Regions from separate parts of the Herbaspirillum sp. C7C8 genome, predicted to be linked through region 2. Evidence: predicted binding sites of a transcription regulator. Region 2 holds the regulator's gene; the other holds the start of a gene.

Region 1 (4,737 bases), on a different contig from region 2:
GCATGTACAGCGGCATCTCTGCCATGCGTGGCCCTCATGCGACGGTGAAACCAGTCTTGCACCTGAATCTTACGAGCGGCTGAATCGGCAGCATCGACGCGCGATCACGGCTGATACAGATCAAGTGCAACAACGAAAAAAGCGGGAGCGTTGTCGACGGCATGAAGCCGTCAACATGACAAGGGAGGAGCAAACGTGAGGTGGAAAGAAAGCGCCGGCGTCAGACCATCACGACGGCGCAGCGCCAAGGCTTCAGCGCGTGCGGCAGTCGTTGGCCAGTTGCTGCCCGATCTTGGAATTGAGCAGCATGGACTTCGACGGGATCTGGATCCACACCAGGCCTTCGCCCTTGTTCTCCAGACGCACTGCACCGGTCGAGGTACTGACCGGGTTCATCATGTAGCTGCTGCCCTTCCACACCAGCGTGACCCCATCGGTGACGCGGCCATCCATGCGGATTTCCACCTTGTTGCCCATCTCGCAACTGAAGGCACCGGTCTTGAGCTGGGTCGCCCAGGTCGGCTGCGTGGCCGCCGGCGATTGCAGCAATTGCGGCAGCAGTGGCTTGGTCTCGGTGACGGGCACCGGCGTGGAAGAACAGGCCGACAGCGCAACGGCAACGGTGGCGGCCAGGCAGAGGGATGTCAGGGGCAAGGCGCGAGGACGGCGGGAAACGATGGCAGCAATCATCGGATGATCCATGGAGAGTCAGAGGTGGACGCAGAGGCGGAAAAGATCCGCTCGCATCTTAACAAGATATTGCGACTGACTCGACCATATGTAACGCTTGTTACAAATCGGCCTGATCGCCCGGGTCGGCCCGCCCCGTCTCCTTCGCCGGGGAATGGGGCGACCGGCACACGCCGGCCGCCGCTCCCTTCTTCTTGCTGCTCCCTCTCCCTCTCTTGCTCCTTGCTCCTTGCTCCTTGCGCCGCTGTACCTGCCAGCCTTACTTGCGCTTGCTGATCGGCACGAACTTCAGATCTTCCGGTCCCACGTAGTTGGCCGAGGGGCGGATGATCTTGTTGTCGATGCGCTGCTCGATGATGTGCGCCGCCCAGCCCGAGGTACGGGCAATGACGAAGAGCGGCGTAAACATCGCGGTGGGCACACCCATCATGTGGTAGGACACGGCCGAGAACCAGTCCAGGTTGGGGAACATCTTCTTGATGTCCCACATGACCGTCTCCAGGCGCTCGGCGATGTCGAACATCTTGGTCGAACCGGCTTCCTTGGAGAGCTTGCGTGCCACTTCCTTGATGACCTTGTTGCGCGGGTCGGAGATGGTATAGACCGGGTGACCGAAACCGATCACCACTTCCTTGTTCTCGACGCGACGGCGGATGTCGGCCTCGGCCTCGTCCGGATTGTCATAGCGCTTCTGGATCTCGAAGGCCACTTCATTGGCGCCGCCATGCTTGGGGCCGCGCAGGGCGCCGATGGCGCCGGTGATGGCCGAATACATGTCCGAACCGGTGCCGGCGATGACGCGACCGGTGAAGGTGGAGGCATTGAATTCGTGTTCCGCATACAGGATCAGCGAGGTGTGCATGGCCTTCTCCCAGGCCGCCGAGGGCTTTTCGCCATGCAGCAGGTGCAGGAAGTGGGCGCCGATGGAATCGTCGTCGGTCTCGACCTCGATACGGTTGCCGTTGTGGCTGTAGTGGTACCAGTACAGCAGCATCGAACCCAGCGAAGCCATCAGGCGATCAGCGATGTCGCGCGCACCGGGGGTGTTGTGGTCATCCTTCTCCGGCAGCACGCAGCCCAGCGCGGAGACGCCGGTACGCATCACGTCCATCGGATGCGAGGCGGCCGGCAACCATTCCAGCGCTGCCTTGACGTTGGCCGGCAGGCCGCGCAGGGCCTTCAGCTTGGCCTTGTAGGCGCGCAGTTCGGCAGCCGTCGGCAGCTTGCCGTGCACCAGCAGGTGGGCGATTTCCTCGAACTCGCAGCTATCGGCCACGTCGAGAATGTCGTAACCGCGATAGTGCAGGTCATTGCCGGTCTTGCCGACGGTGCACAGGGCGGTGTTGCCGGCAGTCACGCCGGAGAGGGCAACGGACTTCTTGGGCTTGAAACCTGCGGCTTGTTGTTCGCTCATCGTGTTCTCCTCGTATTCGGTATGGGGTGACAATGCTTTGTCGGAAGGGGCTTACTTGTTCTTCTGCTGGGCAAACAGCGCATCGAGGCGCTGTTCGTAGCTGTGGTAATCGATGCGGTCATACAGTTCCATGCGGGTCTGCATGGTATCGACCACGTTCTTCTGCGTACCATCGCGGCGGATCGCCTGGTAGACGTTTTCAGCGGCCTTGTTCATGGCACGGAAGGCCGACAGCGGATAGAGCACCAGCCCCACGTCGGCATCCTTGAGTTCGTCCACCGTGAACAGCGGAGTCGAACCGAACTCGGTGATGTTGGCCAGGATCGGTACCTTCACCGCATTGGCGAACTGCTTGTACATGGCCAGGTCGGTGATGGCTTCCGGGAAGATCATGTCGGCACCGGCCTCGACGCAGGCCACGGCGCGCTCGATGGCGGCGTCCAGCCCTTCCACGGCCAGCGCATCGGTGCGCGCCATGATGACGAAGTTCTCGTCGGTGCGGGCATCCACGGCGGCTTTGATGCGGTCTACCATTTCCTGCTTGCTGACGATTTCCTTGCCGGGACGATGGCCGCAGCGCTTGGCGCCGACCTGGTCTTCGATGTGCATGGCGGCGGCGCCGAACTTGATCATGGACTTGACGGTCCGCGCCACGTTGAAGGCCGAGGCACCGAAGCCGGTATCCACATCCACCAGCAGCGGCAGGTCGCACACGTCGGTGATGCGGCGCACGTCGGTGAGCACGTCGTCCAGATTGGAAATGCCCAGGTCAGGCAAGCCCAGCGAACCCGCCGCCACGCCGCCGCCAGACAGATAGATCGCGCGGAAACCGGCGCGCTTGGCCAGCAGGGCGTGGTTGGCGTTGATCGCGCCGATGACTTGCAAGGGGGATTCTTCCTGGACGGCCTGGCGGAACGCTGCGCCTGCGGAATGGAGAGCCATGGTGGACACCTTCTCGATGAGGTTGGAATGCGGAAAGTCTGGACCAACTGCGTCACTGCTTGACTGCGTAACGGCGACAGGCGGACGTGAGGCACACCCGTCCTGCGACATTTGCGTTCACCATTGCAACGGCCGTGCCATCGCAGTGCAGCATCCGATGGCAAGGGCCCCGAAGAAACCTTCATATCGCCTGAAACCCCCGTCAAACAAGGCTCGCCACCGGACGGGGCGGGCTCGTCCCGGGCTTGCGCCGGAGCTGCCAGCTTGATCTGGCACAAGCATCCATGTTTCATCAGTGTTACAGTGACGTTTCACTGAAACACACTGAACGCTCACCATGAAACGCCCTGCCCCTGCCGAGCGCCTGGCCGACAAACCCGTGATCTGGACCGTGTCCGTGTCGCGCCTGTCCGAACTCTTCCGCGACATCACGCTGGAATTCGACGGCGTGGCCGACATCGAGCCCATTCATCTCGGTTTCGACGAGGCCGTACGCGCCATCCGCGAGCGCCTGGCCAGCGAGCGCTGCGATGTAGTGATCTCGGCCGGTTCCAATGGTGCCTATCTCAAGAGCCGCCTGCCGGTACCGGTGGTGGTGGCGCGCGCCAGCGGTTTCGACGTGATGCAGGCGCTGGCCCGCGCGCGGCAGATCAGCGCGCGCATCGGGCTGGTCACCTATCAGGAGGCGATGCCGGCCCTGAGCGAGTTCCAGCAGATGTTCGGACTGGACATTGCCCAGCGCACCTATGCCACCGAGGAAGATGCGCGCGCCGTGGTACAGGAACTGAAAGCTGGCGGCGTGCAGGCGGTGGTCGGGGCCGGGCTCATCACCGACCTGGCCGAGGAAGCGGGCATGCAGGGCATCTTCCTCTACTCCTCGGCCACGGTGCGCCAGGCCTTTGAAGATGCGCTGGAACTGGCGCGCCTGACGCAACTGGAAAGCTCGCGCGGCCCCAGCCTGCCGGTGGCAGACAGTCTGCGCGCACGGCATCACCTCAAGGACTTGCGCGGCGACTCGGCGGTCATGGAAGCGGTACGCCAGTCCATTACGCTGTTTGCACGTTCGCCGGCCAATGTACTGATCCAGGGCGAGACCGGCAGCGGCAAGGAACTGGCGGCCCAGGCCATTCACCGCGCCCATCCGCGCATGCAGGGCAAGACCCAGGCCGCGCATCCGTTCGTGGCCATCAATTGCGGGGCGCTGGCCGAATCGCTGCTGGAATCCGAACTGTTCGGCTACGAGGAAGGCGCTTTCACCGGTTCCCGCCGTGGCGGACGCGCCGGTGTGTTTGAGGCCGCACATCGCGGCACCCTGCTGCTCGATGAAATCGGCGAGATGCCGCTGCCGCTGCAGACGCGACTGCTGCGCGTGCTGGAGGAGCGCGAGGTGGTGCGCGTGGGGGGTACGCGGCCCATTGCGATCCAGGTGCGCATCATCAGTGCCACCCATTGCGACCTGGAAGCGCGGGTGCGGGAAGGCCGTTTTCGCGCCGACCTGTATTACCGCCTGAGCGTGCTGCGCCTGCAACTGCCGCCCTTGCGCGCGCGCCGTGAAGACATTGCGGCGCTGGCCGAATGGCATCTCAAACATGCGCTGGCCGCACTCGATGCGCGCCCGCATGCCAATCTGGGCGCGGAAATCCTGCGCTGCGCGCCGCTGCTGTGCGCCTATGACTGGCCGGGCAATGTGC
Region 2 (4,737 bases):
CTCACTCTTACTGCCGATGCTGATGCTGGCTGCCGTGTGCGGTGTGGCCAACGCCGAGAAGGCGGACTCCACCAAGCCCACCAACATCGAGGCAGACCAGATGGTCTATGACGACGTGCGCCAGGTGAAGACCTTCACCGGCAACGTCGTGATGACACGTGGCACCCTGATCATCAAGGCCGGCCGCGTGGTATTGACGACCGATCAGTACGGTTATGAAAATGCGGTGCTGTATGCCGCGCCTGGTGCGCTGGCAACCTTCCGCCAGAAGCGTGACGGCGGCCCCAATCTGTGGATCGAAGGCCAGGCCGAGCGCATCGAGTATTCGGAGCAGACGGAAGTGTCCAAGCTGTTCCAGCGCGCCCACATCCAGCGCATGGACGGCGACCGCATCACCGATGAAGTCAACGGCGAATTCATTTCCTATGACAGCCGCGCCGAATTCTATTCGGTCAACAACACTGCCAGCGGCCAGAGCAAGCCGGGCGCGGGCCGCATCACGGCCGTGATCCAGCCCAAGAACCCGCCGCCGGCCACGGACGCCCAGCCCGCAGCACCGGCCCAGCCGGCAGCGCGTCGTCAGAACGGAAAGGACCAGTAAGGATGGTAGCCAGTTCGCTGGTCGTTCGCGGCCTGAAGAAAAGTTACGGCGCGCGCCAGGTGGTGCGCGATGTCTCGATGGAAGTGCGCAGCGGCGAAGTGGTCGGCCTGCTCGGCCCCAATGGTGCCGGCAAGACCACCTCGTTCTACATGATCGTGGGGCTGGTACCCTCCGATGGCGGCGAGATCGACCTGGATGGCGCGCCCATTTCGCGCATGCCCATTCACAAGCGCGCCACCATGGGCCTATCCTACCTGCCGCAGGAAGCCTCGGTGTTTCGCAAGCTGACGGTGGAAGACAACATCCGCGCCGTGCTGGAGCTGCGCCAGGAAGACGGCAAGCCGCTCTCGCGCGATGAAATCGAGGGCCGCCTCAACAACCTGCTGCACGAACTGCAGATCGAAAAGCTGCGCGAAAGCCAGGCCCTGTCACTGTCGGGCGGTGAGCGCCGACGCGTCGAGATCGCTCGCGCGCTGGCCACCGATCCGCGCTTCGTGCTGCTCGATGAACCGTTTGCCGGTATCGACCCGATTGCGGTGATCGAGATCCAGCGTATCGTGCGCTTCCTCAAGGAGCGTGGCATCGGCGTGCTCATCACCGACCACAACGTGCGCGAGACGCTGGGCATCTGCGATCGCGCCTACATCATCAACCAGGGCACGGTGCTGGCCAGCGGCAATCCGGAAGAGATCATTGCCAACGAGTCGGTACGCCGCGTCTATCTGGGCGAGCACTTCCGCATGTAAGCAGCACAGTCGCCCTACGTATCGAGCATCACCGACACCCAGGCATCACGCAACGACAGGCACAGCAACCCGCGGGCCACGCCGCTTTCAGAAAGACAGATGAAACAGTCGCTCCAGTTACGTACCTCGCAGCACCTCGCATTGACGCCGCAACTGCAGCAGTCGATCAGGCTGCTGCAACTGTCGACGCTGGAACTGCACCAGGAACTGGAACAGATCCTCTCCGACAATCCCCTGCTGGAGCGTCTCGATGACGCTCTCGACAATTCGGTGCGTCTGCTGGCCGACGGTGCCGTCTCCAGTTCGCCTTCCAGTGGCGTGGCCGACACCCCTCATGAAAACAGCGGCGAAGCGACGCCCGCTGCCAGCGATGGCGATTCCAGCTTCGAGTACCAGGACAACAATCCGGACACCGGTGTCACCGGTGATGCCGACTGGAGCTTCGATGACGTCGCCCGCAGCGGCAAGTCACCCGATGACGACGATGCCCGCCCGCAGCTGGAAGCCCATGAACTGACCCTGCGCGAACACCTGCTGGAACAGATCCGCGTGACTGCGCGCACCCTGCGCGATCGTGCGCTGCTGGAACTGCTCACCGATGCGCTCGACGAGAGCGGCTATCTGGAAGAACCGCTGGAAGACATCCTCGCGCGCCTGCCTGAAGAGCTGGGTATCGACATGGAAGAGCTGTCGATTTCGCTCAAGCTGCTGCAGAGCCTGGACCCGGCCGGCGTGGGCGCGCGCAGTGCCGGCGAATGCCTGGCCTTGCAGATCCGCCGCCTGCCCAAGATCCCCTTTGTCACGCGCAAGCTGGCGCTGAGGATCGTTGAGGATTACCTGCCGCTGTTCGCCCAGCGCGACTTCAACAAGATCAAGAAGGCTCTCGATTGTGATGACGAAGACCTGCGTGAAGCCCAGGCCGTGATCCGCCAGTGCCGTCCGCATCCGGGTGCCGAATTCGCGCGTGACGCCTCGGACTACGTGGTGCCGGACGTGATTGTCAAGCAGACAAAGAACGGCTGGCAGGTCATGCTCAACCATGAGGTCATGCCCAAGCTGCGCGTCAATGCGATGTACGCCAGTGCCTTGAAGCAGGCCAAGGGCGAAGGTTCGCTGTCCTCGCAGTTGCAGGAAGCCAAGTGGCTCATCAAGAACATGCGGCAACGTTTCGATACAATTTTGCGCGTCGCGCAGGCTATTGTGGAACGTCAAAGAAACTTCTTTTCCCATGGTGCAGTGGCCATGCGCCCCCTTGTGCTGCGTGAAATTGCTGATACACTGGGTCTACACGAGAGCACCATCTCTCGCGTGACGACTCAGAAATACATGCTCACTCCGCATGGTATGTTTGAGTTGAAATACTTCTTCGGTAGCCACGTCGCGACTGAAACCGGAGGCGAAGCTTCCTCCACCGCGATACGGGCGCTGATCAAACAGTTGATAGGAGCCGAAAACCCGCAGACCCCATTATCCGATAGCAAGATTGCGGATATGCTGGCAGAACAAGGCATGGTGGTCGCGCGACGCACAGTCGCCAAATACCGCGAAGTGTTGAAGATTCCGCCAGTCAATCTCCGCAAGTCCCTCTGAGTTTTTCCTCAGTTTTTCTGCAGTACCGTTGCTGTGTTCAGGCAAGCATCCCGACTGATGCCCACGCCATCCGACACGAAGACCGTGCCCGTGGTACAGCTGCAGCAGGATCGATTGCACGAACCTCCAGTGACTTCACGATAGGAGTCTTGTATGAATCTGACCATCAGTGGACACCACCTCGAACTGACCCCCGCCATCCGGGAATACGTGCAAAGCAAGCTCTCGCGTATCAAGCGCCATTTCGACAACGTGATCGACGTCAGCGTGATCCTGAGCGTAGATAAACTCACAGAAAAGGAAAAGCGCCAAAAAGCGGAAATCAACGTCCACATCAAGGGGAAGGATCTACATGCGGAAAGCATCGCACACGACCTCTACGCTGCCATTGACACCCTGATCGACAAGCTCGATCGCCAGGTCATCAAGCACAAGGACAAGTTGCAGGAGCATCACTCCATTGCCAAGCGCCTGCCGGACGACACGCCCGAGGATGCGGTAGCCGGAGCGGCATAAGCCAGGACACCAACGGCAAGCCACCTCGCAGCCTGCAGGGCTGCTGAGAAAGCCAGCCGGATTTCACGAGGAAGGGGCGCGCAAGCGCCCTTTTTCATTGGGGCCACAGCATCGGCGATGCCTGTGAAAAACATATAAATCATTACGCCGGGCAACTTCCCGGCAAAACCGCAGTGAACATTGTTCATCGCTCTGCTTGAATGTCTTGCGCAGCACCCTCATCTGCTGCCCAGAAGAAACTGCATACGATATAAATCATTTCCCTGATGCAATTTCCCGCCGGCTCAGACGGACGAATGGCGTGCTGCCGATTTCAACGCGCCTGCCGGCTTTTCCCTATAATGTCGGGCAATCCCATTTTTAAAGGCACAGCCATGAGCGACGTCCAATCCTGGATCAAAGAAACCGTGACCCAAAACCCTGTGGTGCTGTTCATGAAGGGCACCGCGCAGTTCCCGCAATGCGGCTTTTCCGGCAAGGCCATCCAGCTGCTCAAGGCCAGCGGCGCCGAGAACATCGTCACCGTCAACGTGCTGGAAAGCCCCGACGTGCGCCAGGGCATCAAGGAATACTCGAACTGGCCGACCATTCCCCAGCTGTACGTGAAGGGCGAATTCGTCGGTGGCTCCGACATCATGAGCGAGATGTACGCCTCGGGCGAGCTGCAGACCCTGATCAAGGGCTGAGTCTGCCCTGCCCCGTAGAGCGCGCATGAGTGCTTCTTCCAGTCAGCCCCGCCAGCGCCTGATCGTTGCGATCACCGGGGCCACCGGGGCCATCTATGGTGTCCGGCTGCTGGAACACCTGCGCAAGCATGGTCAGGTGGAGACGCATCTGATGGTCTCCGAAGCCGGCGTGCTCAATCTGCACCAGGAACTGGACATGCGGCGCAAGGATGTGGAAGCGCTGGCCGATGTGGTGCACAACGTGCGCGATGTCGGCGCGTGCATCGCCAGTGGCTCGTTCGCCTCTGCCGGCATGGTGGTGGCGCCCTGTTCGATGAAGACCCTGGCCGCCGTGGCGCATGGCCTCTCCGACAATCTCATCACCCGTGCAGCCGATGTGGTGCTCAAGGAACGCCGCCGACTGGTGCTGATGGTGCGCGAGACCCCGTTCAATCTGGCCCATCTGCGCAACATGACCTCAGTCACGGAAATGGGCGGCGTGATCTTCCCGCCCCTGCCCGGCTTCTACCAGCGCCCTGCGTCCATGGAAGAAATGGTGGATCACACCCTGGGGCGCGTGCTGGACATGTTCGGGATTGCCATGCAGTTGACGCCGGAG

The links. Region 2 encodes sigma-54, which starts transcription at its own class of promoters, with help from an activator protein. Its sites were predicted from a motif close to TGGCANGNAANCTGCTTT; they were not measured.
Region 1: the regulator sigma-54 is predicted to act here: its motif matches at 3,169-3,186, upstream of prpB (methylisocitrate lyase).

Annotation. Positions count from the first base shown of each region.
Region 1 covers NZ_JABXGG010000006.1:186,439-191,175, reverse strand. The annotation lists gene HWE01_RS10115 (hypothetical protein) at 253-690, opposite strand; gene prpC (bifunctional 2-methylcitrate synthase/citrate synthase) at 950-2,104, opposite strand; gene prpB (methylisocitrate lyase) at 2,156-3,046, opposite strand; gene prpR (propionate catabolism operon regulatory protein PrpR) at 3,384-4,737, shown strand, end outside.
Region 2 covers NZ_JABXGG010000011.1:105,409-110,145, reverse strand. The annotation lists gene lptA (lipopolysaccharide transport periplasmic protein LptA) at 1-601, shown strand, start outside; gene lptB (LPS export ABC transporter ATP-binding protein) at 604-1,347, shown strand; gene HWE01_RS14395 (RNA polymerase factor sigma-54) at 1,447-2,937, shown strand; gene hpf (ribosome hibernation-promoting factor, HPF/YfiA family) at 3,091-3,453, shown strand; gene grxD (Grx4 family monothiol glutaredoxin) at 3,828-4,139, shown strand; gene HWE01_RS14380 (UbiX family flavin prenyltransferase) at 4,165-4,737, shown strand, end outside.